3 regions of the Streptomyces sp. CNT360 genome follow, and region 2 is predicted to be linked to each of the others. Evidence: riboswitches for the same ligand, from Rfam matches in the RefSeq annotation. Region 2 holds a riboswitch; each other region holds the start of a gene.
The links. Region 2 has a riboswitch for cobalamin ahead of H297_RS0125150 (CoA-acylating methylmalonate-semialdehyde dehydrogenase). Riboswitches for the same ligand answer to the same signal wherever they lie in the genome.
Positions count from the first base shown of each region.

Region 1: another riboswitch for cobalamin. It lies ahead of H297_RS0104955 (ABC transporter substrate-binding protein); the one in region 2 lies ahead of H297_RS0125150 (CoA-acylating methylmalonate-semialdehyde dehydrogenase).
Region 3: another riboswitch for cobalamin. It lies ahead of nrdI (class Ib ribonucleoside-diphosphate reductase assembly flavoprotein NrdI); the one in region 2 lies ahead of H297_RS0125150 (CoA-acylating methylmalonate-semialdehyde dehydrogenase).

Region 1 is NZ_AUKO01000002.1:99,229-109,372, reverse strand. It holds gene H297_RS34565 (sugar porter family MFS transporter) at 1-153, opposite strand, end outside; gene H297_RS0104960 (hypothetical protein) at 429-896, opposite strand; cobalamin riboswitch at 1,210-1,337, shown strand; gene H297_RS0104955 (ABC transporter substrate-binding protein) at 1,390-2,952, shown strand; gene H297_RS0104950 (ABC transporter permease) at 2,954-3,901, shown strand; gene H297_RS34560 (ABC transporter permease) at 3,898-4,734, shown strand; gene H297_RS34555 (ATP-binding cassette domain-containing protein) at 4,731-6,371, shown strand; gene H297_RS41180 (serine hydrolase domain-containing protein) at 6,368-6,739, shown strand; gene H297_RS0104935 (SDR family oxidoreductase) at 7,006-7,845, shown strand; gene H297_RS0104930 (type I phosphomannose isomerase catalytic subunit) at 7,842-8,948, shown strand; gene H297_RS0104925 (FUSC family protein) at 9,353-10,144, shown strand, end outside.
Region 2 is NZ_AUKO01000038.1:31,912-42,055, reverse strand. It holds gene H297_RS38260 (XRE family transcriptional regulator) at 1-782, shown strand, start outside; cobalamin riboswitch at 837-1,023, shown strand; gene H297_RS0125150 (CoA-acylating methylmalonate-semialdehyde dehydrogenase) at 1,224-2,723, shown strand; gene H297_RS0125145 (acyl-CoA dehydrogenase family protein) at 2,729-3,880, shown strand; gene H297_RS0125140 (enoyl-CoA hydratase/isomerase family protein) at 3,877-4,962, shown strand; gene mmsB (3-hydroxyisobutyrate dehydrogenase) at 4,962-5,894, shown strand; gene H297_RS0125130 (enoyl-CoA hydratase) at 5,891-6,667, shown strand; gene H297_RS0125125 (helix-turn-helix transcriptional regulator) at 6,737-8,176, opposite strand; gene H297_RS0125120 (MmgE/PrpD family protein) at 8,384-9,904, shown strand; gene prpB (methylisocitrate lyase) at 9,904-10,144, shown strand, end outside.
Region 3 is NZ_AUKO01000018.1:216,594-226,737, reverse strand. It holds gene metE (5-methyltetrahydropteroyltriglutamate--homocysteine S-methyltransferase) at 1-840, shown strand, start outside; gene H297_RS0117000 (hypothetical protein) at 925-1,239, shown strand; cobalamin riboswitch at 1,361-1,596, shown strand; gene nrdI (class Ib ribonucleoside-diphosphate reductase assembly flavoprotein NrdI) at 1,752-2,207, shown strand; gene nrdE (class 1b ribonucleoside-diphosphate reductase subunit alpha) at 2,147-4,351, shown strand; gene nrdF (class 1b ribonucleoside-diphosphate reductase subunit beta) at 4,383-5,414, shown strand; gene H297_RS0116980 (DUF4279 domain-containing protein) at 5,511-5,969, opposite strand; gene puuE (allantoinase PuuE) at 6,161-7,180, opposite strand; gene H297_RS36785 (FCD domain-containing protein) at 7,392-8,159, shown strand; gene H297_RS36780 (sialidase family protein) at 8,261-9,535, shown strand; gene H297_RS0116960 (hypothetical protein) at 9,539-10,144, shown strand, end outside.

The DNA.
Region 1 (10,144 bases), on a different contig from region 2:
ATCCGAGGAGATGTAGATGAGTGCCCCGGAGATCACACCGGTGTCGTAGCCGAACAGGAACCCGCCGATGGTGGCGATCGCCGCCACCCGGTTCTGTCGGCGTACGGTTCCGGGATCACCGTGCGACGGGGCGCGGCCAGTGGGCTCCCTCACGCACTCCTCCCACTTCGTCGGCCCGGCGTCAGTGCCTACGGCGCAGGAGGACTGCTCCGCGGCCGTGCAAAAACTCCTTCCGCCCCATCGTGTCGGCCGGCCGCCGGTCCGGCATCATCTGGTCGGGCATCCGGGTGTCCGCCGCAACGAGAGCGCCTCGGTCAGCACCATGAGAGGTACGCCCACGGCGGCACCTCCTGCTGCCGCTGGGCGAGCTGCATGCACGACCGGCGGCACCGCCTACCGGGGAGTACCGCGTCGCCATGGCGAGCGGGTCATCCGCACCTCCAGGACGTCCGGCGTCCACCGCGCTCGCGGTTCCCCTTCATCGCGAGGGTGAGACGTCCGGAAGCCCACCACGACAGCACGTATGCGGCGGGGAGGTGCAGGCTCAGCATGGCGAAGGTCAGGCGGACGAAGCCCCAGTCGACCGCGGAGGAGTCCCCGTCCGCGGCAGCGGTCGCGACGGCGACGACGAGCATGACCACGGTGTAGAGAGGCGCATCGAAGGTGGTCACCTTCCATCGCGGCATGCTGGGAAGCACTTTCCGTGCCGTCGTCAGGTCGGTCACCTCGGCGACGAGGAGTACGGCGTCGTCCCAGGTGACCGGTGGCATCGTCGACGAGCCGTCACCGGAAGCGCTCACCAGGCAGCAGGCGGCGGTGACCGTCAGCCCGACGAGCCAGGCGCCGAGGGCGACCGTTGCGGCGTAGGCGGCGACACTGCGGAGGGGAGTGAACATGAACCCGTCTCCCTCGACATGGCACGGTCGCGTACACATACCGGGCGGGACCGCTCCGCGCACGGGCCCCGACCGCCTGTACGGATCGTAGACGCGCGCCCGTGGTCGGCCCCGGCGAGGGTGCGACTCATGTGCACAGGAAAGGCTCCACCGCTGACCGTCCCGGCCGGGAGGACAGGGGCTGCAGGCGGTCGTCCCGTCCGGGGCGACCGGTGTGCCCGGTGGTCCGGGGCGGCCGCAGGCGCCAAGGGGCAACCCGTCGGAAGCCGTCGTCACCTGGTGGGCCACAATGAGCCCACGAGGCGACGGGGACCAGGAAGCCGGTGCGAGTCCGGCGCGGTCCCGCCACTGTGACCGGGGAGCGGTCCTCCCGCATGCCACCGTCCGCGCACGCGGAACGGGAAGGCGGAGGCGAGCGACGATCCGGGAGCCAGGAGACTGACCCGTCGCCGGTCCGACAGCAGGGGCGAGGACACCCCGGAGAGGATCGACTGTGACGACGCATGCCCGTACCGGGTCGACGTACCGGCCAGAACCCGGCAGACGGGGGGTGCTGGCCGCGGGAGGCGGCCTGGCGCTGGCCGCGTCCGGCCTGCTGGCCGGCTGTGGCGGCGACGGGACGGACGGGGGAGGCGGTGACCGCTTCCGCGCCGCGTTCACCGCCGGCGGCTCGCAGGAGACACTCGACCCCCACGTCGCTCCGAACTTCGTCGACCAGGCGCGCGCCAAGGCTTTGTACGACACACTCGGCACCTACGCGGACGACATGTCCGTCCGCGCCCGCCTCGCCGAGTCCTGGGAGAGCGACCGCTCCGGCACCCGGTGGCGGGTGCGTCTGCGCAAGGCCGAGTTCCACGACGGGAAGCCGGTCACCGCGAAGGACGTCCTCTACAGCTACCGGCGCGCAGCCGATCCGAAGACCGGGTCCCCCTCGCAGGAACTGCTGGCCGCGATCGACTTCGAGGCGGGGAAGAAGGACGGGGAGCGGTCCGTCGTCTTCGTGCTGAAGGCGCCGAACTTCGAGTTCCCGACCGTGTTCGCCGGGCCCGGTACCGAGATCGTTCCCGACGGGACGACGGACTTCCGCAAGCCGGTCGGCTCCGGCCCCTTCACCTACGTGTCCTTCACGCCCGGCGGCACCGCCCGCTACCGGCGCTGGGCGGACCACTGGGACGGTGCCCCGCACATCGCGGAGCTGGAGATCGTCCCCGCGAACGAGGAATCGGCGCGGCTCAACGCCCTGTTGTCGGGTCAGGTCCACTACGCGGCCGACATGGCCGGGGCCTCCGTCGAACGCTTGAAGAAGGAGGGTTCGACACGGCTGCTAACCGCGAAGCGGGCCACGGCCCAGCAGTTGCTGCTGCGCACCGGCCGCAAGCCGTTCGACGAACCGCGGCTGGTCCGGGCCCTGCAACTGGGCCTCGACCGGAAGGAATTGGTCCGCATCGCGCTGGCCGGACACGGCGAGGTGGGCAACGACCTGTTCGGTATGGGTCTGCGGGGCTATCCCGACGACCTGACGCCGCGCGAACGCGACGTCGAGGAGGCGCGGAAGCTCGTCAAGGAAGCCGGTGCGGACGGGCTGGAGATCACCGTGGAGACCAGCTCCGTCGACGCAGCCTGGGAGCCCGCGGCGGACCTGATGGCGCGCCAACTCCGCGAGGTGGGCCTGAAACTGTCCGCCCGCACCCGCGCTTCCAGCACCTACTTCAGCGAGATAGAGAACAAGGGCGTCGCCGCCTTCAACACCACCTCCACGCTGCCCGTCTCCGACTTCCTCCAGCAGCGGGTCCGCGGCGGTGCCGCCCGCAACCAGACGCAGTACGCGTCGAAGAAGTTCGACGCGCTGCTGGCCCGTGCCCGCACCACGCGCGACGAACACGACCGGCTGGCCCTGCTCGCCCGCGCCCAGAAGGCCGCCCGCGACGAGTCCGGCCTGCTGGTGTGGGCGTTCTCCGACGCCACCGACGCCATCGGCCCCTCGGTGCACGGCCTGCGCGCCGCACCGCCCAACTCGCACGACTGGGCCCGGTTCGACCGGGTGCGGCTGAGCTGAGATGCGCGGTTACCTCCTGCGGCGCTGCCTCCTGGCGCTGTTGCAGTGCCTGGTCGTCCTCGTCGCGGTGTTCTCCATCAGCTCACTGCTGCCCGGTGATGCGGCCGATGTGCTCCGTGGCGAACTCGGCACCCCGGAGCAGGTGGAAGCGCTGCGCGTTCGACTGGGCCTGGACGAGCCCGCCTGGGTGCGGTTCTGGCACTGGTTCGGCGGCCTGCTCACCGGCGACCTGGGGCGCTCCCTGACGACCGGGCTCCCGGTGAGTGGGGACCTCGGCCGCCGTACCGGGGTGACACTGCTGCTGGGCGTGCCGGCGCTGTTGCTGGTCACGGTACTGGCGCCGCTGCTCGGCACGGTCTGCGGACTGCGGGAAGGCAGCCGCCTCGACCGCGTGCTGAACTCCGCTGCCGTGGTGCTGCACGCCGTACCGGAGTTCGTGCTCGGGCTGCTGCTGGTTGCTTCGCTGTCGCTGGCGGCGGGGCTGCTGCCGGCCACCGCGGTGGGCATGGACACGGCCACGCTGTCGGCACAGCCCGCCGTGCTGGTGCTCCCCGTCACCGTGCTGACCGCCCGGCATCTGTGCGACCTGGCACGGCAGATCCGCGTGGGTGTGGTGGCGCAACGGCACAGTGCCGTTGCCGCACACCTGCGGCTGCTGGGGATGCGGGAGCGGACGGTGGTGCTGCGCCACGTGCTGCCCGGCGCCCTGGGCCCCGCCGCGCAGCAGTTCGCCCGGTGCGTGGAGGGGCTGCTGAGCGGTGCCGTGCTGGTGGAGGCGGTGTTCGGTTTCCGCGGGCTCGGCAGCGGCTTCGTCGAGGCGGTGCAGAACCGGGACCTGCCGCAGGTGCAGACGTACGCGTTGCTGTTCGCCGGTATCGCAGTGCTGGTGAACCTCGCCGCCGACCTGGCCGCCCACCGCCTCGCACCCCGGCGGGAGGTGACGGCGTGACGGGGCACGGGCCCGCGGGGGCCGGCACCGGCCGGGACCGCCGTCCGTGGACGGCTCTGGTGCTGCTCGGCGTACCGGTGCTCGTAGCCGTGCTGGGGCCCTGCCTGTGGCCGGGCGCAGAGACACCCTCTGCCGGGAGCGCGCTTCCCTCGCAGCCGCCCGGCGCGGGGCACCCGCTGGGCACGGACCTGCTGGGCCGCGACGTGCTGTGGCTCGTGCTGCACGGCGGTGCCTCGGTTCTGGGCAGCGCACTGGGAGCGCTGCTGGTCGGGGCGGCCGTGGGCGTGCCACTGGGACTGCTGGCCGCGGGTCCGCGGCGCGGCCTCGACGAAACGGTGATGCGCGGGCTGGACGTACTGCTCGCCTTCCCGGGACTGCTCGTGCTCATGACCTTGGCCGCGACCGGACACCGCGACTGGTACTGGCTGGTGACGGTCGCCGGAGTGCTCCAGGTCCCGGCCGTCGCGCGCCTGGTCCGCGGCGCCGTGCTCGCACCGGGCACGCGGACGGTTGTCGAGGCCCTGCGGATGCAGGGGCACGGCTGGACCTACATCCATCTGCGCCACCTGGCACGCGAGCTGGCCGCCCCGCTGGCCACCGACGCCGGCGGGCGGTTCGCCGTCGTGCTGTACCTTCTGGCATCCGCGAACTTTCTCGGCCTCGGACTGCCGGCGTCCTCACCGGACTGGGCCGTGCTCATCGAACGCAACAGCGACGCCCTGTTCACCCAGCCCGCCGCCGTGGTGGTGCCTGCCGGGCTGCTCACCGCGCTGTGCGTCGGCGGCAACCTCCTCGTGGACCACTCCCTGGCACGTGAGAGGAGGCTCCGGTGAGCGGGTCCGCACCCCTGCCGCTGCTGGACGTCCCGCAGATGTCCGCGCACGCCCACGGGGTCGGGCGTCCGCTCCTCGACCGGGTCGCACTGACGGTCCGGCCGGGGGCCGTCACCGCCGTCGTCGGGCCGTCGGGCAGTGGCAAGACGACGCTCGGACTGGCGGCGCTCGGTGCCTCGCGCGACGGCGTCACCCTGACGGGACGCGCGCTGCTGTCGGGTACGGACCTGCTGCGCATGGCACCGGCCCGGCGCAGCGCGGCCCGGGCGGGCCGGGCAGCGCATCTGCCGCAGCATCCGGAGACGGTGCTCGATCCGATCCGCCGGGTCGGTGGCGCGCTGACGGAGCTGGCCGCCCTCGGGGTTCCTGAACGCGCCGCACGGAGGGCCGCCGCCCGCCGGGCCACGGCTCGTGCCGGGCTGGAATGGGAGACCGTGCGTCGCCGCTTCCCGCACCAGCTCTCCGGCGGCCAGCAGCAACGGCTGGCACTCGCCTCCGCTCTGGTGACGGGCGCCCGGTTGCTGATACTGGACGAGCCGACAAGCGGCCTCGACCCGGCGCTCGCGCACGCCCTCGGCCGAACGGTGCGCCAGCTCGCCGACCAGGGAGCCGGCGTACTGCTGCTCAGCCACGACCTGCCGCTGGTCCGGCAGACGGCCGACCAGGTCGTCGTCCTGGAGCACGGCAGGGCGGTGGACGCCGGGCCGGTGGCCGAGGTTCTCGGCACCCGCCTCCCCGCACCCGGCGTGGAACCTGCCCCCGCGCAGCGTCCCACCCTCCGGCACCGGGCCACCCGGGAGTTGCTGGCTGCCGAACACCGCACCGGTGCTGGCAGCAACGGGGCGGACCGGAGCCCGGCCGGTCAGGACGTGGAAGGGCGCCGGGTGGTCGCCGCCACGGAGATCTCCGTACGCCGCCGGACCGGGGATCCTCTCCCGGGCCCGGTGTCCATGACGTTCCGGCCCGGCCGGACGACCGCGCTGCTGGGCCCGTCCGGCTCGGGGAAGACGACCTTCGCCCGAGTGCTGGCCGGCCTGGCCACGCCGTCCCGGGGCGAGGTCCGGTTCGACGGCCGGGCCCTACCCCGCCGGATAGACCGGCGCACGGCCGCACAGCGCCGCGCTGTCCAGTACGTGCACCAGAACAGCGCCGACTCCTTCGAGGGACACCGGCCGGTCGGCGGGCAGCTCGCGGACACCGCACGGCTGTTGCGCGGCCTGCCCCGCGAGGTGGCGGTGGCCGAAGCGGTCGAGACCGCCGATGCACTCGGACTCGACGAGGACCTGCTGCATCGCACCCCCGACCGGCTCTCGGGCGGCCAGCTCCAGCGCTGTGCTCTGGTGCGAGCCCTGACCGCCCGCCCGGCGCTGCTGGTCTGCGACGAGGTGACGTCGGCGCTGGACACGGTGTCCCGGGAGCGGCTCCTCGGCGCGCTGCCCCGCCTGCTCGCCCCTGCCGCGACCGCTCTCCTGTTCATCAGCCACGACCTGCCCGCAGTGCGGATGCTGGCCCACGAGGCCGTGCTGTTCGAGGCCGGCCGCTGTGTGCGGAGCGGACCGGTCGAGGACGTCGTACCGGCCGCCTGGCCCCGGGCACCCGGCCCCGCTCGTGACGCCGGTCCGCCGGCGCGGCAGTGACCGCGGGCGTCGCGGACGGGGACAGCCAAGCACGGCCGCGCGGGGACTGCCGGTTCCGGACCGCCAGTATGACCAGGCCGTTCGTGGCGACCGTCGTACTCCACCTGGTGGCCGGGCGCCGCACGGATCTCGACGCGCCGGTGGAGCGCTGCCTGCCCGGCCTCCTCCGCGGCCACGGCAACCACGGGCGGAGGAGCACAGCCCGTCAGCCCTCCCGTCCGAGCGGTTCGATGCACGTGGCCGGCACCGGCTTCCACCACTTCCCTGCCCGGCCACCGCACGACAGGCGCCGCCACGGTCGACGGCAGGCAGGCTGCGGACATGGTGAACCTTCCCCGGCTCCACCGATGCCTGGAGCAACGACATGACGGCCGCCGTCCGGACGGCACCGAGTGAGGACCGCTTCCCGAGCACGCGGTGGCGGCGGCACGGCGCGAGCACGACGTCGCTCGGTGTACTACCGGCCCAGCTCGGTACGGACCGTGGTCGAAGAAGGGCAGGCCACGCGGGGGCGTGCTCTGGGGGCCTCGTGCACAGAAGGCCGAGTCGCGGGAAGTGGGGCAGGGGCCGAGGATGGATGTCGCGTGGGAGGCCCCGGTGCTTCCGTCCGGCTCCAGCGAACCTCGGAGAGGCCATGTCGCGTCCTCGTCAGCAGCAGTCCCCGCCGGGCGTCACCTCCGCACTGGCGCCCGCACCCGACCACGGTGAGGAGAGCTACCGGGGATCGGGACGGCTGGCCGGCAAGGCAGCGGTGATCACGGGCGGGGACAGCGGTATCGGTCGTGCGGTGGCGCTGGCCTACGCCCGGGAAGGCGCAGACGTCCTGGTCTCGTACCTCGACGAGCACGAGGACGCGGAGGAGACACGGCGCTGGGTGGAGGATGCGGGGCGCACGTGCGTGCTGGTGCCCGGTGACGTGGCTGATCCGGCCCACTGCCGGTCGATCGTGGCGGCGGCCGTGCGGGAGTTCGGCCGCATCGACGTGCTCGTCAACAACGCCGCGTTCCAGATGACCCACGACTCCATCGAGGACATCCCGGACGAGGAGTGGGACCGCACTCTGGCGATCAACATCAGCGCCTTCTTCCACCTGGTCAAAGCCGCCGTCCCGCACATGAGTGCCGGTTCGGCGATCATCGGGAGCACCTCGGTCAATTCCGACAGCCCGCCGCCGCAGCTGCTGGCGTACAACGTCACCAAGGCCGGTATCGCCAACATGGTCGGGACTCTCTCCCAGATGCTGGGGCCGAGGGGGATCCGCGCCAACAGTGTCGCCCCGGGGCCGATCTGGACGCCGCTCATTCCGGCGACCATGCCGCCGGAGCAGGTGGAGAGCTTCGGGTCCCAGGTTCCGCTGGGGCGGCCGGGGCAGCCGGCCGAGCTGGCGGGGGTCTACGTGCTGCTGGCCTCGGACGAGGCCGGTTACGTCTCAGGGGCCCGGGTCGCGGTCACCGGTGGGCAGCCGATCCTGTGAGTGCCCCGAGCGGCCTGTACCCGTTGCGGCTGACGGTGATCTCCAAGCCGCTGGTCTTCGGCGGCCACGCGATCGCCCGCCGCCTGGGTAAGACCGGCATCCCCGACTGGAGCGTCGCGGAGACGTGGGAGTGCAGCGACGTCACAGGCAGCGGCAGCGCGGTGACCAACGGCCCCCTGGCGGGCCGGACCCTGCGCCAGGTGATCGCCGACCATCCCGAGGAGCTGATGGGGGAGGGCTGGACAGGCGAGCACTTCCCGGTGCTGACGAAGTTCATCGACGCGGCCGGCTCCCTGCCCGTGCATCTGCATGCCGACGACGAGGCCGCCCAACGCCTGGAGGGGCAGCCCAACGGCAAGACCGAGGCATGGCACATCCTTGACGCCGCGCCGGGCGCGACCGCCCTGTGCGGCGTCAAGGACGGCGTGACGAGTGACCGGCTGCGTGCCGCACTGGAGGCGCAGGACTTCGACGCCGTCCTGCGTCGCTTGCCGGTGCGGTCCGGGGAGACCGTGTACGTGCCCGGTGGCACCCTGCACACGTTCGGCCCCGACACGCTGGTCTACGAGATCGAACAGACCTCCGACATCCAGCAGCACGCGATGCGCTGGAGGATGGAGGACGGCTCCGCGGTGGGCGACGCGGAGTTCGGCTCCCATCTCGACATGCTGATGCGGCAGGTCGATCCGGGGGCGCGGCCGGACTTCACGCCCGGGCTCGGAATCGCCGTCGGTGACGGCGTGGAACGGGTCTTCCTGTGCGCGGGCCCCTGCTTCGCCCTCGAACGCTGGCGTGCAGGGACCGAGGAGCCTGTGCGCCACCTCTTCGCCACCGCACAGATCCTGTCCAATGTCGGACGCCCTGTGCGGGTGCGGACAGGGGAGTGGTGTGCGGAACTGGGCCGGGCGGAGACGCTGCTGCTCCCCGCGGCCTGCGGGAGCGTCGAGATCACCGGGCCGGCTGACGTCCTGTTCGGCTACCTGCCCGACCTCGACCGGGATGTCCGCGCCCCGCTGCTCGAAGCCGGCTACCCACTCCGGACCATCGACGCCCTCGGTGCGCCCGCGGGCTCCCGCGCAGCCGCGCACACGCCGGGCTCCTGACGGACGCCTGCACCGGTGGAGCAACGGGCCGGGCAGGGTCCCGGTGGATACGCGAAGCCACCACCACCGACCCGCCCCCGCCCCGCTCACGCGAGGTTTACCTTCCGGGCGGTCCTGGAAGTGGTGGCCCCGAGCCGCAGCGAGCTGGAGGTTCCGCACGGACGCGGCGACAGCACGTCGAGCGACCGCATCGCCGTAGGAGAGACACGTGGTGCAGGGGATCCGCAGGCAACCGGACCCGCGACCGTGTGGAGGCCCTCCCCGCAGAGGGATCGTGCAGGGCGCGGCGAGGGCCGCGAGGGCGCGTCGCTCGGGCCGGCGGAGGACGGGAACGCGGTGAACTCCGACGAGAGCCGCGAGCCCGCCGCGGCCCCCCGTCCGCCGCCCACGGGTGAGCGGCGCCGGTGACCGCGCGGGGCGGCACGGTGCTGCGTTGGGCGGGCTCGGCCGTCGGCGGGGTGGTCAGCGGCGCCTGGCGGCGGATCACCACAGGCCTGTGGCCGGTGCTCCAGCAGACAGCCGCAGCGACCCTGTCCTGGTGGATCGCTCGCCACGTCGTCGAGCACCATCAGCCCATCTTCGCTCCGATCACCACTCTCGTCGCTCTCAACGCCGCTCGCGGCGAGCGCGGCACCAACGCCCTGCGGTTCGTCCTCGGCGTTCTCGCGGGTGTCCTGGTCGCCCAGGTCACGATCGCGGTCCTGGGCCAGGGCTACGGCACGCTGGCCGCAGCCACGCTCGTGTCGATGCTCGTCGCCCTCGCCGTCGGCGGCGAACGGGTCACCCTCGCGCAGGCGGCCGTCAGCGCCATCCTGGCCATCGCCGTGGGAGGCCCGCAGAACGGGCCGGCGCGCGCCTACGACGCTCTTCTCGGCGGGGGCGTGGCTCTGGTCGTCAGCCAGGCGCTGTTCCCGAGCGAGCCGATCGGTCTGCTGCGGCGCGCCGAGTCGGCGGCGCTGTGCGACCTCGTCCAGGCGCTGCGCCTCACGGCCGGGGCGTCGTCTTCCGGGGGCGCGGTGTTCAGCGACTGGACGCGGGAACAGTTGCGCGTCGCCTACTCCGATCTCGCGAAGCTGAGCGCCACCCGTACACGTACCGGCACGGCTGCCCGTTGGTCGCCCGTGTGGTGGGGCCGGGGGAAGCGCGTCGGCCGGGAGAGGGCGAACGCCGCCCGGCTCGACCTGCTCGGCAACAGC
Region 2 (10,144 bases):
AGCGGGCCTTCCGGATGGCCACGCAGCTCGCGCTGATCGAGCACGAGGACGAGCTGTCGGCTCTCGCGGCAGAGGACTTCGATCCCGGCTCGCAGGCGTGGACGCTGGCCCGCATCGGCATCGCCCACTACTTCGCCGCCGCCCTGATCCTGCCCTATCGGGCCTTCCACGCGGCGGCCGAGGAGGTGCGCTACGACATCGAGTTGCTGACCGATCGCTTCGGCCTCGGGTACGAGACGGTGTGCCACCGCCTCAGCACGCTCCAGCGGCCCAGGCTGCGGGGTGTGCCCTTCTCCTTCGTCCGCGTCGACCGGGCGGGCAACCTCTCCAAGCAGCAGTCCGCCACTGACTTCCACTTCTCCCGTGGGGGCGGGACGTGTCCGCTGTGGGGTGTGTACGACGCGTTCGCCTCGCCCGGGCGTATCCGTGTCCAGGTCGGCTCCATGCCCGACGGACAGCGTCATCTGTGGACCGCGCGCACCGTCACCCGGCACCGGGGCGGCTGGGGCGAGCCGGGCAAGACCTTCGTCATCGCGCTGGGTTGCGAGATCCGCCACGCCTCCCGGCTCGTCTACTCCGACGGGCTCGACCTTTCCAACGCGTCCGCCGCCACGCCGATCGGCATGGGCTGCCGGGTGTGCGAGCGCACCGCCTGCCCGCAGCGTGCCGTGCCGCCCCTCGACCGGGCCCTGGCGATCGACGAGAACAGCAGTACGTTCGTGCCGTATCCGGTGGCGGCCCCGTCCGGCGATGCGCGGGAGGTGCCCTTCGCCGGGGAGTGAACAGGGTCCGTCTGCCCGTCCCGGGGTGGACGTACTTGGACGTCCAACTATATTGTCGAGGGCAAGGTCCGCGGTGTCAGGGAAGCCGGTGCGAGTCCGGCACGGTCCCGCCACTGTGACCGGGGAGCGCGCTCTCCATGCGTCGAAGGCCACTGGCGAACGGCCCGTTCGTCCGCCGGGAAGGCCGGGGAGCGTGCGCTGATCCGGGAGTCAGGATACCGGCCGCGGTGTTCGTATCCGTGTTGTCCACGAGGATGGAGAGACACGCATGGCACCGGTGCGCATCCACGATCCCGGCACGTCGGTCGGCCGGGCACCTGACCCCGCGCCGTAGGGGTATTCCGCCACGCGCTTCCCCGCGCGCCGCCCGCACGCCGGCCACCGCCCGTGTGCGCTACGGCCGCGCCATCCCCGGATCCCACCTGACGAGAGCAGGCTCTCTTGATCCGTGAACTGGCACATTTCGTAGGCGGTAAGCACACCCCGGGCGCCTCGGGTGCTTACGGCGACGTGTACGACCCCAACACCGGCGAGGTGCAGGCCCGGGTGCCGCTGGCGGGCGCCGAGGAGGCCCGGGCCGCGATCGCCGACGCGGCGGCGGCCCAGCCCGGATGGGCCGCCTGGAATCCGCAGCGGCGCGCCCGTGTGCTGCTGCGCTTCCTCCAACTCGTGGAGGAGGAACGCGAGTCGCTCGCACGGCTGCTCTCCTCCGAGCACGGCAAGACCGTAGCGGACGCGCACGGCGACCTTCAGCGCGGACTGGAGGTCGTCGAATTCGCAGCGGGCATCCCGCACCTGCTCAAGGGGGAGTTCACCGACAACGCAGGCAGTGGCATCGACGTGCACTCGCTGCGCGAGCCGCTCGGCGTCGTAGCGGGGATCACTCCGTTCAACTTCCCCGCGATGATCCCGCTGTGGCAGGCGGCACCGGCTCTGGCCTGCGGTAACGCATTCCTCCTGAAGCCCTCGGAGCGGGATCCCTCGGTGCCGTTGCGGCTCGCCGAGCTGTTCGTGGAGGCGGGGCTGCCCCCGGGCGTACTGAACGTCGTCCACGGCGGCAAGGAGACCGTCGACATCCTGCTGGAGGACCCCCGTGTCGAGGCGGTCGGCTTCGTCGGCTCCACCCCCGTGGCGGAACGGATCTATGCCACGGCCGCCGCGCACGGCAAGCGCGCACAGTGCTTCGGCGGGGCCAAGAACCACCTGATCGTGATGCCCGACGCCGATCTCGACCAGGCGGTCGACGCGCTGATCGGCGCGGGGTACGGCTCGGCCGGCGAGCGCTGCATGGCCGTCTCGGTGGCCGTGCCCGTCGGCGAGGCGACAGCCGACGCGCTGGTGGAGCGGCTCAAGGAGCGGATCGGCACGCTGCGGATCGGGCGTTCCGACGACACGGACGCGGACTTCGGTCCGCTGGTGGGGCAGGACGCCGTCGAGCGGGTCCGCTCCTACGTGGATCTCGGAGTCGAGGAGGGGGCCGAACTCGTCGTGGACGGCAGGGACTTCCGTCTCCCGGACCACCAGGACGGCTTCTTCGCCGGTGCCTCCCTCTTCGACCGGGTCACCCCGGGCATGCGCATCCACCAGGAGGAGATCTTCGGCCCCGTGCTGTCCGTCGTGCGCGCGGCCGACTACGAGGAGGCGCTGCGCCTGGCCACCGAGCACCCGTACGGCAACGGCGTGGCGATCTTCACCAGGGACGGGGACACCGCCCGCGACTTCACCCGCCGCGTGAACACCGGCATGGTCGGCGTCAACGTGCCGATCCCGGTGCCCGTCGCCTACCACACCTTCGGCGGCTGGAAGCGCTCCGGCTTCGGGGATCTCAACCAGCACGGACCCGACTCCATCCGCTTCTGCACCCGGACCAAGACCGTCACCTCGCGCTGGCCCTCCGGGGTCAAGGAAGGCGCGAGCTTCACCCTCCCCACGATGCGGTGAGCGCGATGACCGGTACCGCCCTTCTCACCGAGGACCAGGCGGCCCTCGTCGAAGCCACCCTGGACTTCACACAGGACCACCTCGCGCCGCACGCGGTCGAGTGGGACCGCGACAAGCACTTCCCCGTCGATGTGCTGCGCAAGGCCGCAGGACTGGGACTCGGCGGCATCTACGTCCGGGAGGAGGCCGGCGGCTCGGCGCTGAGCAGGGCCGACGGCGTGCTCGTCTTCGAGACCCTGGCCTCCGGCTGCCCGTCGGTGGCCGGGTACCTGTCCATCCACAACATGGTCGCCTGGATGATCGACCACTACGGAAGCGATCCCCAACGGGGGCGGTGGCTGCCCCGGCTGTGTGCCATGGAGGACCTGGGCAGCTACTGCCTGACCGAGCCCGAAGCCGGCTCCGACGCAGCGGCGCTGCGTACCCGAGCCGTGCGTGAGGGGGACGAGTACGTCCTGACCGGGGTCAAGCAGTTCATCTCCGGCGCCGACGCCTCGCAGCTCTACCTCGTCATGGCACGCACCGGCGGGGACGGGGCACGCGGGGTCTCCGCCTTCCTGGTCGACAGGAACGACCCGGGACTCTCCTTCGGGCCGAACGAGTCGAAGATGGGCTGGAACGCCCAGCCCACCCGACAGGTCGTCCTCGAACAGGTCCGGGTCCCGGCCGACCGGCTGCTCGGACGCGAGGGTGACGGCTTCCGCATCGCCATGAACGGCCTCAACGGCGGGCGCCTGGGCATCGCCGCCTGCTCCTTGGGCGGCGCCCGCAGCGCGCTGAGTGCCGCGCTGTCCTATCTCGCCGACCGGGAGGCGTTCGGCGCGCGTCTGCTCGACGCCGACTCCCTGCGCTTCCAGCTCGCCGACATGGAGACCGAACTGGCCGCGGCCCGCGCGCTCGTCCAGCAGGCGGCACGCGCTCTCGACCTCGGCGATCACCAGGCACCACAGATGTGCGCGATGGCCAAGCGGTTCGCCACCGACACCGGCTACTCCGTGGCCGACCGGGCGCTGCAACTGCACGGCGGATACGGCTACCTGACCGCATACGGCATCGAGAAGATCGTCCGCGACCTGCGGGTCCACCGGATCCTGGAAGGAACCAACGAGATCATGCGACTCATCGTGGCCCGCGGCATGACGGAGGCCCTCCGGTGACCGGCCCCGACGCCGACGGCGAGACGGTCCTGCTCGCTGCCGAGGGACACGCCGGCCGCATCACCCTCAACCGCCCGCGGGCGCTCAACTCCCTCACCCACGCCATGGTGCGGCGCATCGACGCCGCCCTGGACGAGTGGGAGCGGGACCCTGCCGTACGGACGGTGGTGCTCGACGGGGCGGGGGAGCGGGGACTGTGCGCGGGCGGCGACATCCGTGCCATCTACGAGGACGCCCGCGCCCGAGGTGGCAGGTCGGCTGCCTTCTGGCGGGACGAATACCGGCTCAACGCCCGGATTGCCCGCTTTCCCAAGCCCTATGCGGCGTTGATGGACGGCATCGTGATGGGGGGTGGCGTGGGCGTCTCCGCGCACGGCTCGGTCCGGATCGTCACCGAACGCTCCCGGATCGCGATGCCGGAGACGGGCATCGGCTTCGTCCCCGATGTCGGCGGCACCTATCTGCTGGCCCGCGCGCCCGGGGAGCTGGGGACGCATCTGGCGCTGACCGGAGCCCGGATGGGCGCCGCCGACGCGCTGTTGTGCGGGCTGGCCGACCACTTCGTACCCTCACCGCACCTGCCGGACCTGCTGCGCGACCTCGCGGAGGTGTCTGCGGGGGAGGCGGTGGCGCGGTACGCCGGGCAGCCGCCGCCCGGCGGGCTGGAGGCGGCCCAGGAATGGATCGACCGCTGCTACGCGGCGGAGTCGGTCGAGGAGATCGTCGAGCGGTTGCGCGCCGACGGCTCGCCCGGGGCGAAGGAGGCAGCCGGGGCGCTGGCCGCCAAGTCACCGACGGCACTCAAGGTCACCCTTGCCGCGCTGCGCCGGGCGCGGCGGCTCGACTCGCTGGAGCGGGTTCTGGAGCAGGAGCACCGGGTCTCGTGTGCCTGCCTGGCCGCCCCCGATCTGGTCGAGGGTATCCGGGCCCAGGTCGTGGACAAGGACCGCAGCCCGCGCTGGAGACCGGCCTCCCTCGCAGAGGTCGCCGACGTCGATGTGGAGCGGTTCTTCACGTCGGGCGGCGACGACGGGCTCCGCTTCGGCGGGCGGGGAAACGACGCGGCACAGGAGGTGGCGTGATGAGCCGGGCACGGCGCACGGTCGGTTTCGTCGGACTCGGACGGATGGGCGCGCCCATGGCGGCGAACCTCGCCAAGGCCGGTCACCGGGTACGCGGTTTCGACCTGGTCCCCGACTTGACGGCGGCGGCTGCCGGCTTCGGGGTCGAGACCACGAGCTCGGCGGCCGAGGCGGCCGAGGGCGCCGACGTGGTGCTCACCATGTTGCCCGAGGGGCGGCATGTGCTGGGCCTCTACCGGGATCAGGGGCTGCTGTCCGCCGCGCGACCCGGCACGCTGTTCATCGACTGTTCGACCATCGATGTGGCGGACGCCCGCGCCGTTCACGAGGCCGTGGCCGGGGCCGGGATGCGCGGGGTGGACGCACCGGTCTCCGGCGGCGTCGTCGGCGCTGAGGGGGGCACGCTCACCTTCATGGCGGGCGGCGGCGAGCCCGAGTTCGCGGAGGCGGAGCCGCTGCTGGCGGCGATGGGCAAGAAGGCGGTGCACTGCGGGGGCCCGGGAGCCGGGCAGGCGGCGAAGATCTGCAACAACATGATCCTCGGCGTCTCCATGATCGCGGTGAGCGAGGCGTTCGTCCTCGGCGAGAGCCTCGGCCTGTCCCACCAGGCCCTGTACGACGTGGCCTCCACCGCATCCGGGCAGTGCTGGGCGCTGTCCGTCAACTGTCCGGTGCCGGGACCGGTGCCGACCAGCCCGGCCAACCGCGACTACCGCCCCGGCTTCGCGGGAGCCCTCATGGCCAAGGACCTGGGACTGGCCCTCGGCGCCGTCGAGGCGCACGGGGTCGACGCCGAACTGGGGCGGCGCGCCGCCGCACTGTACGCCGCCTTCGCCGAAGAGGGCGGCGCGGACGAGGACTTCTCCGCCATCGTGCGGACCATCAGAGCACGGTCGGCCGCGGGGCCGGAGGCGGAGGGGGAGCACGCATGAGGGACTACGAGACCATCCGGGTAGAGCGCGAGGGACGCGTCGCCGTCCTCACGCTGGACCGGCCCGAGGTGCTGAACGCGCTCGACCTCACGGTGATGGAGGAGGTCGTGGCGGCGGCCGAGGAACTGGACCGCGACCCGGAGACGGGCGCTCTCGTCCTGACCGGCTCGCAGAAGGCCTTCGCGGCCGGAGCCGACATCAAGGAGATGCAGCCGCGCGGCTACATGGACATGTACCTGGCCGACTGGTTCACCGCCTGGGACCGGCTCGGCCGGGTCCGCACCCCCACGGTGGCGGCCGTGTCCGGTTACGCGCTCGGCGGCGGCTGTGAGCTCGCCATGCTCTGCGACATCCTGTTGGCCGCCGACACCGCCGTCTTCGGGCAGCCCGAGATCAAGCTGGGAGTCATCCCCGGTATCGGCGGCTCCCAGCGGCTGACCCGGGCGGTCGGCAAGGCCAAGGCCATGGAGATGTGCCTCACCGGCCGCACGATGGACGCCGTCGAGGCGGAGCGCGCGGGGCTGGTCTCCCGCGTCGTTCCGGCGGCCGACCTGCTCACCGAGGCCCGTACGGTGGCGGGGACGGTCGCGGGCATGTCCCTGCCGGTGGCCATGATGGCCAAGGAGGCGGTGGACCGGGCCTTCGAGACGACGCTCGCCGAGGGCGTGCACTTCGAACGGAGACTGTTCCACGCGACGTTCGCCACGCGGGACCAGAAGGAGGGGATGTCGGCCTTCACCGAGAAGCGGGCTCCCGTCTTCCGGCACCAGTAGGCAGCTCCGCCGTTCGGCACCTGGTCAGGACTGTCGGCCGGCTCCGCCAGGAGCACGGGCGGTGGGGGTTCAGCTCCCGCCGCCCCGCCTCTCGACGGGGTAGGGAATGGTCGTGCGACGGTCCGGGTCGACGGCCAGGCGCCCGCCGGCAGGGGGCCGGGCCCGCTGTGCGCAGTCGCGGCGCTCGCAGATGCGGCAGCCCAGGCCGATCGGAGTGGCGGCCCCGGGATCGTCCAGAGCGGTGCCCTCGGCGTAGACGAGCCGAGGGGCGTGGCGCAGCTCGCATCCGAGTGCGACGGCGAACTCGGCACGCGGCGCGCGATGCCCGAAGCCGCCCCGCGTGACGGTGCGGGCCACCCAGAAGTAGCGCTTGCCGTCGGGCATCTCCGCGACCTGGGTGAGGATGCGGCCGGGGGCGGAGAACGCCTCGTAGACCGTCCACAGCGGGCAGGTGCCGCCCAGCCGCGAGAAGTGGAAGTCGGTGGCGGACTGGCGCTTGGAGATGTTCCCGGCGCGGTCCACCCGCAGGAAGGAGAACGGCACCCCGCGCCGCCCGGTGCGCTGAAGGGTGCTGAGGCGGTGGCAGACCGTCTCGAAGCCGACGCCGAAGCGGGCCTGGAGCAGTTCGATGTCGTAACGCAGCTTCTCGGCCGCCGTGTGGAAGGTGGTGTAGGGCATCAGCAGCGCGCCCGCGAAGTAGTTGGCCAGTCCGATCCTGGCCAGCCCCGCGGACTGGGGCGAGGCGAAAGCGGTGCCGGCGACCACCGCATCGAGCAGGTCGTGATGGTGCAGCAGAGCCAGCTGGGTGGCGAGCTGGAACGCCTGCTGGCCCTCCGTCAGGTAGGGGGAGAGGAACAGCAGACCGCTCTCGCGGTCGAAGCGGCGCGCGTCCGTGGCGCGCTCGGGGCTCGCCTGGACGATCGTGATGCCGTAGCGCTCGGCGAACAGCTCGCGCAGGACGCTCGCCGCCGACCGCGCAAAGTCCGGACCCAGCCGCGAGGCCGTGCGCTCCGCCTCCTCGTCCAGCGGGCCGAAGTGGTTGTGATGGGCGTAGAAGAAGTCGCGGACCTCGTCGTGCGCCTCCTGGGGCGGCAGCGCGGCGGAGGAGTCGTCCGAGGCGAGTGCCGCCACCTGCTCCGCCGAGTCCCGGTAGCGGCGGTGCAGCGCCACCAGGGCTCTGGCCGTCTCCGGATGGTCGCGGGCCACCTCCGCCGCCTCCTCCGGGCCCACCGTCACCCCGCTCGCCTCGTCCGCGAGGGCCGTACGCAGATCGGTCGCGAGGCGTTCTTCCGCGGCCTCGGAGAAGAACTCCGGTTGCACACCGAGCACCTCGGCCAGCCGCAGCAGGACGGACGCGGTGAGCGGGCGCTGGCTGTGTTCGAGCTGGTTGAGGTAGCTGGTGGAGATGCCGAGCGCGCGGGCCAGCTCGACCTGGTTCATGCCGTGCCGGACGCGCAGTCTGCGCAGCTTGGCGTGTGCGTAGATCTTCCGTACCGGTGGGCGCGCCATGCCGCTGCGTCCTTCCCCGTTCCGTCTTCACGGCGTGTCCGTCGCTGCGAATCTAGCATCCGCCGAATTTGCAACTTTCGCAGTTTCACGGCCCCCGCATGGACGGATTCCGCAGATTGGAGCGGTCGCGAAGTTCGGCGAGCAGGGGAATGCTCGGTCTCGGAGCGCCGTAAGAGGCGCCGTAGCGCACGACGAGCGAGGAGCCCCGTGATCGACCACCAGGTACGTGTCCATCCCAGCGCCGACCGGCTGCCGCGCGAGGAACAGCTCGCCTGGAAGCTGGCCGCCGTCGCCACCGGCACCCAGGAGCCGCGAGCGCTGGACCCCCGGGCCGCCGCCATGGCGGTCAACAGGGTGATCGACAATGCGTCGGTCGCGGTCGCCGCACTGCGCCGCCGCCCCGTCGCCGTCGCCCGCGCCCAGGCACTGCCCCACACGGCGGGCCCCGGAGCGTCGGTCTTCGGTGCGGCGCCCGGTGTGCGGGTCTCGCCGGAGTGGGCCGCCTGGGCGAACGGCACGGCGGTGCGGGAGCTGGACTTCCATGACACCTTCCTGGCCGCCGACTACTCCCACCCCGCAGACAACATCCCACCGCTGCTGGCGGTGGCCCAGCACACCGGACGCACCGGCGCCGAGCTGCTGCGCGGGATCGTCGCTGCGTACGAGATCCACGTCGCGCTGGTGCGGGGCATCTGCCTGCACGCGCACCGTATCGACCACGTGGCCCACCTGAGTGCTGCCACCGCCTGCGGGCTCGGGGCGCTGCTGCGACTGGACACCGCGACCGTCCACCAGGCCGTCCAGCAGGCCGTGCACACCACGACCGCGACCCGGCAGTCCCGCAAGGGCGAGATCTCCTCCTGGAAGGCCTTCGCCCCCGCGTTCGCGGGCAAGGCCGCGATCGAGGCCGTGGACCGCGCCATGCGGGGCGAGGGCGCGCCGTCGCCGGTATACGAGGGTGAGGACGGTTTTCTCGCCTGGATGCTGGACGGCCCCGACGCCGTCTACACGGTGGGGCTGCCCGAACCGGGCGAGCCACGGCGGGCGATCCTGGAGACCTACACCAAGGAGCACTCCGCCGAGTACCAGGCCCAGGCGATCATCGACCTGGCCCGGCGGTTGCGGACGCGCGTCGGTTCCCCGGCGGCGGTCCGCGCCATCGTGCTGCACACCAGCCACCACACGCACCACGTGATCGGCTCGGGCGCGAACGATCCGCAGAAGTACGCCCCCACCGCCAGCCGCGAAACCCTCGACCACTCGGTGCCCTACATCTTCGCCGTCGCGCTGGAGGACGGCCAGTGGCACCACAAACGTTCCTACGCGCCCGAGCGGGCGCGGCGCCCGGAGACCGTCGAGCTGTGGCAGAAGATCTCCACCGTCGAGGACCCGGAGTGGACCCGCCGTTACCACGATCCCGACCCGGAGAAGCGGGCCTTCGGCGGACGTGCCGTGATCACACTGAAGGACGGCACCGTCATCGAGGACGAACTCGCCGTCGCCGACGCGCACCCCGCCGGCGCCCGCCCCTTCGGGCGGGCCGAGTACGAACGCAAGTTCCGCGTCCTCACGGAGGGAGTCGTGACCCCCGGCGCACAGGGGGCCTTCCTCGACGCGGCCGGAAAGCTGAGCGAGCTGGACACCGACAGTCTCGGCCACCTCTTCCCCGCCGCGGACACGGACGCCGTCGCCGCATACGACGCCACGCTCCCGAAGGGGCTGTTCTGATGCTGCACACCCGCACCACCCCTGCCCAGCGCCGTCGCGCCCTGCGCGAACGGCTCGCCACCAGCCGGCTGCTGACCATGCCGGGTGCGCTCAACCCGTACTCCGCCAGACTCATCGAGGAGCACGGCTTCGAGGCCGCCTACCTCTCCGGCGCCGTCCTCTCCGCCGAGCTGTGCCTGCCCGACATCGGGCTGACCACCGCCACCGAGATCGCCGCCCGCGCCCAGCAGGTCACCCGGG
Region 3 (10,144 bases), on a different contig from region 2:
GTGCACGGTGAGCCCGAGCGCAACGACATGGTGCAGTACTTCGCCGAGCAGCTCACCGGCTACCTGGCCACCCAGCACGGCTGGGTCCAGTCCTACGGCACCCGCTACGTGCGCCCGCCGGTCCTGGCCGGCGACATCTCCCGCCCCGAACCGATGACGGTCCGCTGGACCACCTATGCCCAGTCGCTGACCCGGCGCCCCGTCAAGGGCATGCTGACGGGCCCGGTCACCATGCTCGCCTGGTCCTTCGTCCGCGACGACCAGCCCCTCGGAGAGACAGCACGCCAGGTCGCCCTCGCCCTGCGCGACGAGGTCAGCGATCTGGAGGCCGCGGGTACTTCGGTCATCCAGGTCGACGAGCCCGCGCTGCGCGAGACCCTCCCGCTGCGCGCCGCCGACCGCGACGTCTACCTCGCCTGGGCGACCGATGCCTTCCGCCTCTCCACCGCGGGCGTCCGCCCGGCCACCCAGATCCACACCCACATGTGCTACGCCGAGTTCGGCGACATCGTCCAGGCCATCGACGACCTCGACGCCGACGTCATCAGCCTGGAAGCAGCCCGCTCCCACATGCAGGTCGCACACGAACTGGCCGAGCACGGCTACCCGCGCGAGGCCGGTCCAGGCGTCTACGACATCCACTCCCCCCGCGTCCCCAGCACCGAGGAGGCCACAGCCCTGCTGCGCAAGGGCCTCGAAGCCATTCCCGCCGACCGCCTGTGGGTCAACCCCGACTGCGGCCTGAAGACCCGCGGCTGGCCCGAGACCCGGGCCTCCCTGGAGAACCTGGTCGCCGCCGCACGAACCGTCCGCACGGAGCTGCCCGCCAGCACGTCCTGAGACACGTCCTCGGCGGGGGCGGACGCCGTACCGCCCGCCCCCGCCAGGGCACGAGACGAGTCGGCACACCGAACAGGAGGCGGCATGGCCAGGAGACCTCCACAGCACATCGTCATCGACGGGAAGCCCATGGTGGCTCTCACCCCGCACGACTTCGAGAACCTCGCTGCCATGCGGCGGCAACTCGGCGGCCAGAGCGTACGGATGCGCACGCTGCGTGAGGCCCTGCTGGAGACGGCCGACTACCTCGAAGCCCTCGACACCGCGCTGCGCGGACGGGACGGCGCCTACCCCTCGTCCGGCATTCCCGGCGCCGACTCGCTGCTGACCGCGCTCCCCGAGCGGATACACCGGGCCCGCCGGAGTGCGGGCACGACGAAGCGGCAGCCGAAGCGCTGAGGCGGCTCCGCAGCAGCGCACAAGCCTCCCTCACCCGGGGCACGGCTCGGATGTGCGTGCTACCACCCACTCCTCGCGACACAAGATGTACCCCCTCCCACACGCATCCCCACCTAGATGTAGTGTTGGCCGCGCTGATGGTTCGCGAGGCGCAGCGGCGTCCCGCGAGGCAAGAGGGAACCCGGTGAAAGTCCGGGACTGCCCCGCAGCGGTGAGCGGGAACGACCGCCGTCACACAGCACTGGGCCCACCCGGGTCCGGGAAGCGACGGCCAGTAGAAGGCCCGCCGTCACCGGGATCCGGTGGCCGGCAGGCGCGCCCGCGAGTCCGAAGACCTGCCATCGGTGCGCACATCGACGTGGTGTGCGCGCTCCGGGGCCCCGAGGGAGGGCCGCGTGGCTGTGTGCGCAGCGGGCACGGTCGTCACCGTCCGTGAACCGGCGCACGTGCTGCCTCGCATCCGCTCCCCGCCCCCGGAGGGACAGGGTACGAGCGAGAGGAGGCGGCAGACCGTGAGCGGTCTTGTGTACTTCTCCAGCGTCTCGGAGAACACCAAGCGCTTTGTCGAGCGGCTCGGTCTGCCCGCGCAGCGCATCCCTCTGCGCCCCCAGCTGGAGGGCATGCCACGGGCGGCCGCACCGTATGTGCTGATCGTGCCGACGTACGGCGGCGGCCACGACAACGGCAGGGGTGCGGTGCCCAAGCAGGTGATCCGCTTCCTCAACGATGCGGAGAACCGGTCGCTGCTGCGCGGGGTGATCGCGTCGGGCAACACCAATTTCGGCGAGGCGTACTGCCAGGCCGGAAGGGTGATCTCGGCGAAGTGCGGGGTTCCCGAGCTGTACAGGTTCGAGTTGCTGGGCACGGAGCGGGACGTCCGTGCCGTGCGGGAAGGTCTGGAGAGGTTTTGGACACGACACTCGTCGACACAGGCAGTACGGACGGCGCGGACTTCAGCCGCGGCGTGAGCGCGGGCGAGGGCTCGCCCGTCTCGACGATGGAGCGCAAGGACTACCACGCGCTCAACGCGATGCTGAACATCTACGACTGCTACGGCAGCATCCAGTTCGACAAGGACCGGGAAGCCGTACGCCAGTACTTCCTCCAGCACGTGAACCCGAACACGGTGGTGTTCGACTCGGTGGAGGAGAAGCTCGCCTACCTGATCGATAACGACTACTACGAGGCCGCGCCGTTCCGCCGGTACGACGAGGCGTTCCTCACGTCGCTGTACCGGCAGGCATACGCGCACAAGCACCGGTTCGCCACGTTCCTCGGCGCGTTCAAGTACTACACCTCCTACACGCTCAAGACCTTCGACGGGCGCCGCTACCTGGAGCGTTTCGAGGACCGGGTCGTCGCCACCGCCCTCTACCTGGGCGCAGGCGACCAGGAGCTGGCCTCCCGCCTGGTGGACGAGATCCTCACCGGCCGCTTCCAGCCCGCCACCCCCACCTTCCTCAACGCGGGCAAGGCACAGCGCGGTGAACTGGTCTCCTGCTTCCTGCTGCGGGTGGAGGACAATCTGGAGTCCATCGGACGCGGCGTCAACTCCGCGCTCCAGCTCTCCAAGCGGGGCGGAGGTGTGGCGCTCCTGCTGTCCAACCTGCGCGAGCAGGGCGCCCCGATCAAGAAGATCGAGAACCAGTCCTCGGGTGTCGTGCCGGTGATGAAGCTGCTGGAGGACTCCTTCTCCTACGCCAACCAGCTCGGTGCACGCCAGGGCGCGGGCGCGGTCTATCTGCACGCGCACCATCCGGACATCATGCGGTTCCTGGACACCAAGCGGGAGAACGCGGACGAGAAGATCCGCATCAAGACCCTCTCCCTCGGCGTGGTCATCCCGGACATCACCTTCGAGCTGGCCAAGCGGAACGAGGACATGCACCTGTTCTCGCCCTACGACGTGGAGCGCGAGTACGGCAAACCGCTGGCCGACCTGTCGGTGAGCGCGCACTACGACGAGATGGTCACCAACCCGAACATCCGCAGGACGACGGTGCCGGCGCGGGAGTTCTTCAAGACCATCGCCGAGCTGCAGTTCGAGTCGGGTTATCCGTACATCCTGTTCGAGGACACGGTCAACCGGGCCAACCCGATCCCCGGCTGGATCAACATGTCGAACCTGTGCTCGGAGATCCTCCAGGTCAACACGCCCAGCACCTACGACCAGGCGATCGGCTACGAGCAGGTGGGCCGGGACATCTCCTGCAACCTGGGCTCGCTCAACATCGCTGCCGCCATGGCCTCCCCCGACCTCGGCGCCACCGTCGAGACCGCCGTGCGAGGTCTGACCGCCGTCTCCGACCAGTCGGACATCGGCGCCGTCCCCTCCGTCGCCAACGGCAACGCGCTCTCCCACTCCATCGGCCTGGGCCAGATGAACCTGCACGGCTACCTCGCCTCGCAGCGCATCCACTACGGCAGCGAGGAGGGCGTCGACTTCACGAACATGTACTTCTACGCCGTCACCTATCACGCCCTGCGCGCCTCCAACCGGATGGCGATCGAGCGCGGCAAGGCCTTCGCCGGGTTCGCGGAGTCCGGCTACGCGGACGGCTCCTACTTCGACAAGTACACCGAGCAGGTGTGGGAGCCGGCCACCGAGCAGGTCGCCAAGCTCTTCGCCGCGTCCGGGATCGCACTGCCCACCCCGGAGGACTGGCGGGAGCTGAAGCGCTCCGTCCAGCAGCACGGCATCTACAACCAGTACCTCCAAGCCGTGCCGCCGACCGGCTCGATCAGCTACATCAACAACGCGACCGCCTCCATCCACCCGATCGCCTCCAAGATCGAGATTCGCAAGGAGGGCAAGCTCGGCCGCGTCTACTTCCCGGCGCCGCACATGGACAACGACAACCTGGAGTACTTCCAGGACGCGTACGAGATCGGCCCCGAGAAGATCATCGACACCTACGCGGCGGCGACCCAGCACGTGGACCAGGGCCTGAGCTGCACCCTCTTCTTCCGTGACACGGCCACCACCCGCGACCTGAACAGGGCGCAGATCCACGCCTGGCGCAAGGGCATCAAGACTCTCTACTACATCCGACTGCGCCAGGAGGCCCTGGAAGGTACCGAGATCGAGAACTGCCTCTCCTGCACCCTGTGACCGTCCCCGTAACGTCCGCGAAGGCTCGCACATGACCACCACCGAAGCGCCCGTGACCGACCTGCTGGCGAACTCGGCCACGCCTCCGTTCTTCCGTCACGACCCATCCGCCCGGCTGCGCCCTGTCAACTGGAACCGGGTCACCGACGAGAAGGACCTGGAGGTCTGGAACCGGCTCACCTCCAACTTCTGGCTGCCCGAGAAGGTCCCGCTCTCCAACGATCTCCAGGCGTGGCAGCAGCGGCTCACGCCCGAGGAACGCACGCTGACCATGCGGGTGTTCACCGGCCTGACCCTGCTCGACACCGTGCAGGCGACCGTCGGCGAGATCGCCCAGATCCAGGACGCGCGCACCGAGCACGAGGAGGCCGTCTACACCAACATCGCCTTCATGCAGGCCGTGCACGCCCGCAGCTACTCCTCGGTCTTCTCCACCCTCTCCACCACCCCCGAGATCGACGACGCCTACCGCTGGGCCGTGGGCAACGACGTCCTCCAGCAGCGGGCCAAGAAGGTCCTGGCGCACTACTACGGGGACGATCCGCTCAAGCGCAAGGTCGCCGCCACCCTCCTGTCGTCGCTGCTGCTGTACGCGGGTTTCTACCTCCCGCTGCACTTCTCCTGCCATGCGATGCTGACGAACACCGCCGACATGATCCGGCTGATCCTGCGGGACAAGGCGGTGCACGGCTACTACTCGGGCTACAAGTACCAGCGCGGCCTGGAGAAGCGCACGGCGGCCGAGCGCGAGGAGATGCGCGAGTTCACCTTCGCCTTCCTGGAGGAGCTCTACGCACTCGAACTCGCCTACTCCGGGGAACTGTACGAGCCTCTCGGCCTGATGGACGACGTCGCCGTATTCGTCCGGTACAACGCCAACAAGGCCCTGATGAACCTCGGCTACGACACCCGCTTCTCCGCCGCGGAGACCGAGGTCAACCCGGAGATCCTGGCCGCCCTCTCCCCCGGCTCGGACGAGAACCACGACTTCTTCTCCGGCTCCGGCTCCTCCTACGTCATGGGCAAGGCCGAGGACACGGACGACGACGACTGGGACTTCTGACCCTGCCTCGCCGCCAGCGCAGTGTGGGGCTCACGTACCGCATCGGGAGCCCCACACCCGCTCGCCCATGTGCCGGGTGACCACGAGGTCGTGTGCTCACCCGGCGTCCTCGGCTCCGGCCATGTCGTACTCGTCGATGTCGAGCTCGGCTCCGGTGACTTTGAGGAAGTCCAGGACCTCGCGGTCGAGGTGCCAACCCAAGAGGTCGCGGGCGTCCGCCGCGCCCGGACGGGTTCGGTCGGTGGCGTCGAAGTAGCGCACGACCTGAAGCACTGCGCCGTCGCCGGTACCGGTCAGCTGCCGGGTGAGGTCGCAGATGCGGTCCGTGTGGGGCTGGAGCCTGCCGAGAACGCGGGTGATCTGCTCGTCGACGCACAGGCCCGGCTCCCGGCAGACAACCCTCCACGAGTGGTCGACCGGAACCACCGTCGGCTCGGTGCACCGGCTACCGCGAACAGTCACCTCGTCAGGGCTGATGCCCAGCCGTGAGGTCATGCCGTCTGCCGAGGTGTGCCGGCTGAACAGCGCGAAGTAGGCGTACTGGCGAAGCGGCATCCCGGGGATGATAGCCGTACGGCCACGTCGATGTCAGCGCCACGGCCCACCACCACCAGCAGCGAGTCGATGTCCCGGCCGTCGGCACGCAGCACTGCAACACCAGGCACACAACGCAACACCGCTGGCACCGACTTCGAAAGAGCGCGATGCCACTCGCCCCGAGCGCGGAGGAAACCTCGTCGACGGGCTCACAGCCCCGGCCGGGCCGGGAGCGGGTCGGCGGCCGCCAGGGGGTCTCCGGCGTGCGGCAGCCACTGTGCCGCCGGGTGGGTGGAGCGCCAGTGGCGGGCGATGTCCACCCGCCGGGCGACCCAGACATCGGGGTGCCCGGCCACGAGGTCGAGGAAGCGGCGCAGGTCGGCGGCGCGTCCGGGGCGCCCGCTGATGCGCAGGTGGAGCCCGACACTCATCATCCGCGGCCGCTGTGCACCCTCCTCCAGCAGGAGTTCCAGGGCCCGCGTGAGGTAGGCCGAGAACGACTCCGACTGGAAGCCGTAGGTGTTGAGGTACCGGCCGTCGTTGTTGTCGAGGGTGTAGGGGACCACGAGTTGGGCTGTGCCCTCGACGTCCACCCAGTACGGCAGGTCGTCACCGAAGGAGTCCGAGTCGTAGAGGAAACCTCCGTGCTCGACCACGAGCCGGCGGGTGTCGGCGCTGTTGCGCCCCGTGTACCAGCCGAGCGGCGCGTGCCCGCACACCTCGGTGTGGATGCGCACGGCCCGTTCGATGTGCTCGCGCTCGGTCTCCGGGTCGAGTCCGGCGTAGTTGATCCACCGCAACGAGTGCGAGGCGATCTCCCAGTCGGACCCCCGCGCGGCCCGCACCAGGCCGGGGTTGCGGCGCAACGACTCCGCGATGCCGAAGACCGTCACCGGCAGCCCGCGCTCCTCGAACAGCCGGTGCAGCCGCCAGAATCCGGCCCGGGTGCCGTACTCGTACTGCGATTCGACGTTGAGGTTGCGGCGGCCCCGCAGCGCGGTGGTCGGCTCCTCGGTGAGAAAGGCCTCCGAGGCGTCGTCGCCGTGCAGGACGTTGTTCTCGCCGCCCTCCTCGACGTTGACGACGAACTGCACGGCCACCTTTGCCCCGCCGGGCCACTGTGCGTGCGGCGGCAGTCCGCCGTAGCCTGCCAGGTCGCGAGGGTAGTGAGCGGCTGGGCCGGAGGATCCGGAGGGGCCGGCGGGGCCGGAGGGGGAAGGGAGTGTCATCAGAAGTACCCGCCTCGATCGCGGAAGGCCGTGCCGCCACAGGATCGGGCGCGGTATCCTGAGCCCGGCAGGCGCTGGTCAGTTTTGACCAACCATCGTCGGCGGAGCGGTCCGCGTCAAGTGCGCAGCCTCGTCGCCGCCGCCCCTCCCCCGCCGAGCGGGGCGGAACGGCCGGCGGGGAGTGTCCGGCGGGACGAGTGAGAGGAAGACCATGAACGACCGCGAAGGAGCCATGCTCGCGCTCCTCCAGCTGTTGTCGGCGTCGAGCGGCCCGCTGGGCACGCGCAACGCTCAACGCGAACTGGCGCGGCGGGGCAGGGAGCTGAGCGAGTCCTCCGTCTCGCGGCTGCTGCGGGAGATGGACGCCAGAGGGTGGACCCGCCCCGTGGGCGCCAAAGGCCGCGTCCTCGCCCCCGAGGGGCGGCGCCGCGCCGCGGAGACGGTCCTGACCCACCGCACCTCCGACTCGCTGCAGCACGCGGTACGCGACACCAAGGACCTCCTCGACCTGCTCAGGGCGCGGCTCGCCGTGGAGAGCGCGGCTGCGGGCGACGCCGCGCGCGCCCCGCAGGAGGACCGGCTGACCGAGCTGCGGGACCTGTGCGAGCAGCACGCCCGGGTGGTCGGCAGCGCGCCGATGATCGAGCAGCCGGGGCTCAGCTTCCACCGGGGCGTCGTCGGCATGTCGACCAACCGGATGCTCAAGGTGGCCGCCGAGATGATGCTCGCCCCGCGGCTGGACCGGGTGGAGGCGGTACTCGACACGGTGCTGGCGACCCGGCGGGAGGAGGAGCAGGTGGTTGCCGAGCACACGGCGGTCCTGGACCGGATCACGCACCGCGATCCGGGGGGCGCCGAGGAGGCCATGCGGGCGCATTTCGAGGCGATGATCGCGGCCGTGGAGACATCGGTTGTCGGCGGCAACGAGGTACTGGTCCAGAGGCTGCTGGAGTGGGTACCCGAGGTGACGTCCGGATGAGCAGCGTCTGTCAGTATTGACAGACACCGAAGGGCTGGCCAACACTGTCGTGCACCGCCGCACAACCGGCGGCACCGCACCACCCCACGACAGGAGCAGGCATGCCCCAGACAGGCGCCATGGCCCCCGCCCGGATCTCCTCGCGCCCCACCCACGCCAGGTACCAGGACGAGCACCGCAAGTGGCAGGGCATTCCGTCGATCGAGCGCACTCGTGGCGGCCGGCTCCACGTCAACTGGTACACCGGCATGGACACGGAGACAGGGGGCAACTTCGTCGTCGTCACCAGCAGCGACGACGACGGCGCGACCTGGGACGGCCCCCGGTTCGTCGTGGAGCACGACGACCCCGAGATCCGCGTCTACGACCCCTGTCTGTGGCGCGACCCGAACGACCGGCTCTGGCTGACGTGGAACCAGAGCCGCGACTTCTTCGACGGCCGGGTCGGCACCTGGGCCGCCATCAGCGACAACCCGGACGACGACGAGCCGGTCTGGTCGGAGCCGCGCCGCATCGCCAACGGGCTCATGATGAACAAGCCCACCGTGCTCTCCGACGGGACCTGGCTGTTCCCCACTGCCATCTGGGCCTGCCACACCCCCACCGAGGAGCACCCGCTGGCGGCGGAGCGGTTCTCCAACGTCTACGCCTCCACCGACGAGGGCGAGACGATCAGCTACCTCGGCGGAGCCGACGTGCCCAATCGCAGCTTCGACGAGCACATGGTCGTGGAGAAGCGCGACGGCGGTCTGTGGATGCTCGTGCGGTGCTTCGACGGCATGGGCGAGAGCTTCTCCGACGACGGCGGCAAGACCTGGTCGCCCGGCCGCCGCAGCCACGTCGACGGCCCCTGCTCCCGCTTCCACATCCGGCGGCTGCCCTCGGGCCGGCTGCTCATGATCAACCATGCGGACTTCGGCGACCGGCGGTCCCGGGCGGAGATCGAGCAGCAGGGCAACGTCAAGGAGTGGAAGGGCCGCACCAACCTCACCGCCTTTCTCAGCGACGACGACGGCGCGACCTGGCCGCACCGGCTGCTGCTGGACGACCGCGACGACGTCTCCTACCCGGACGCCGCCATCGGCCCCGACGGCCAACTGTTCGTCGTCTACGACCACGACCGCTTCGGCGACCGGGGCATCTATCTGGCCCGCTTCACCGAGGCCGACATCCTGGCCGGCCGGATGGACAGCGCCGGCTCCGCAGCCCGTGTCCTCGTCAACCGCGCCCTGGCCCGTCCCGAGCCGGCGGGCGGCGGGTCCGCACGGCCCGCACCCGGCCACCACCGGGTGCCAGGCGACCACGGCGATCCCGCCGACCACCCCGCGGAGGGCGCCCCCCGGCCGCCGCACCCGCACTCACCAGCAGAGGAATGATCCATGGCAACGACACCGTCACTGTCGGCCAAGCGGTGGACGACGCTCCCCAACTGGAAGTTCCGGCTCCTGCCCCGGGACACCCGCACCATCATCACGTGCGTGTTCCTCGGTCTCACCATGGCGGTGATCCTCCAGATCACCGAGCGCCTGGATCTCGCCCTGACCGGCGGCAGCGTTCCGATCGTCTCGGCCATCGTGGTCTGTGCGATCTGGGTACCCGCCGCCGCGTTCTACGGACTGACCGGGGCGCTGATCACCGCGTGGATCAACCCGGTCATCTCCAACCTCACGGCCTCCCAGCCGATGGCGCCCTTCCTGTTCCTCACCAACGCCGCGCACGCGGTCCCTGTGGCGCTCCTGGTCTGGGTCATGAAGTCCAGGGACAAGGGCCTCAAGCTGTGGCAGCTCGTCCTCATCGGGCAGATCGGCGGCCTGGCCGACGCTCTGATGTTCGGCGTGGGCAACCGTCTCATCCTCCACCTGCCCTGGGGCTTCATCACCGGACAGATCCTCGTCGTCCAACCCTGCTACCTCGTCGGCTCCTTCATCACCTACGGGATCATGCGCCGACTGGTCAACACCGGGCTCGTCCCGAAGCAGCGCGAC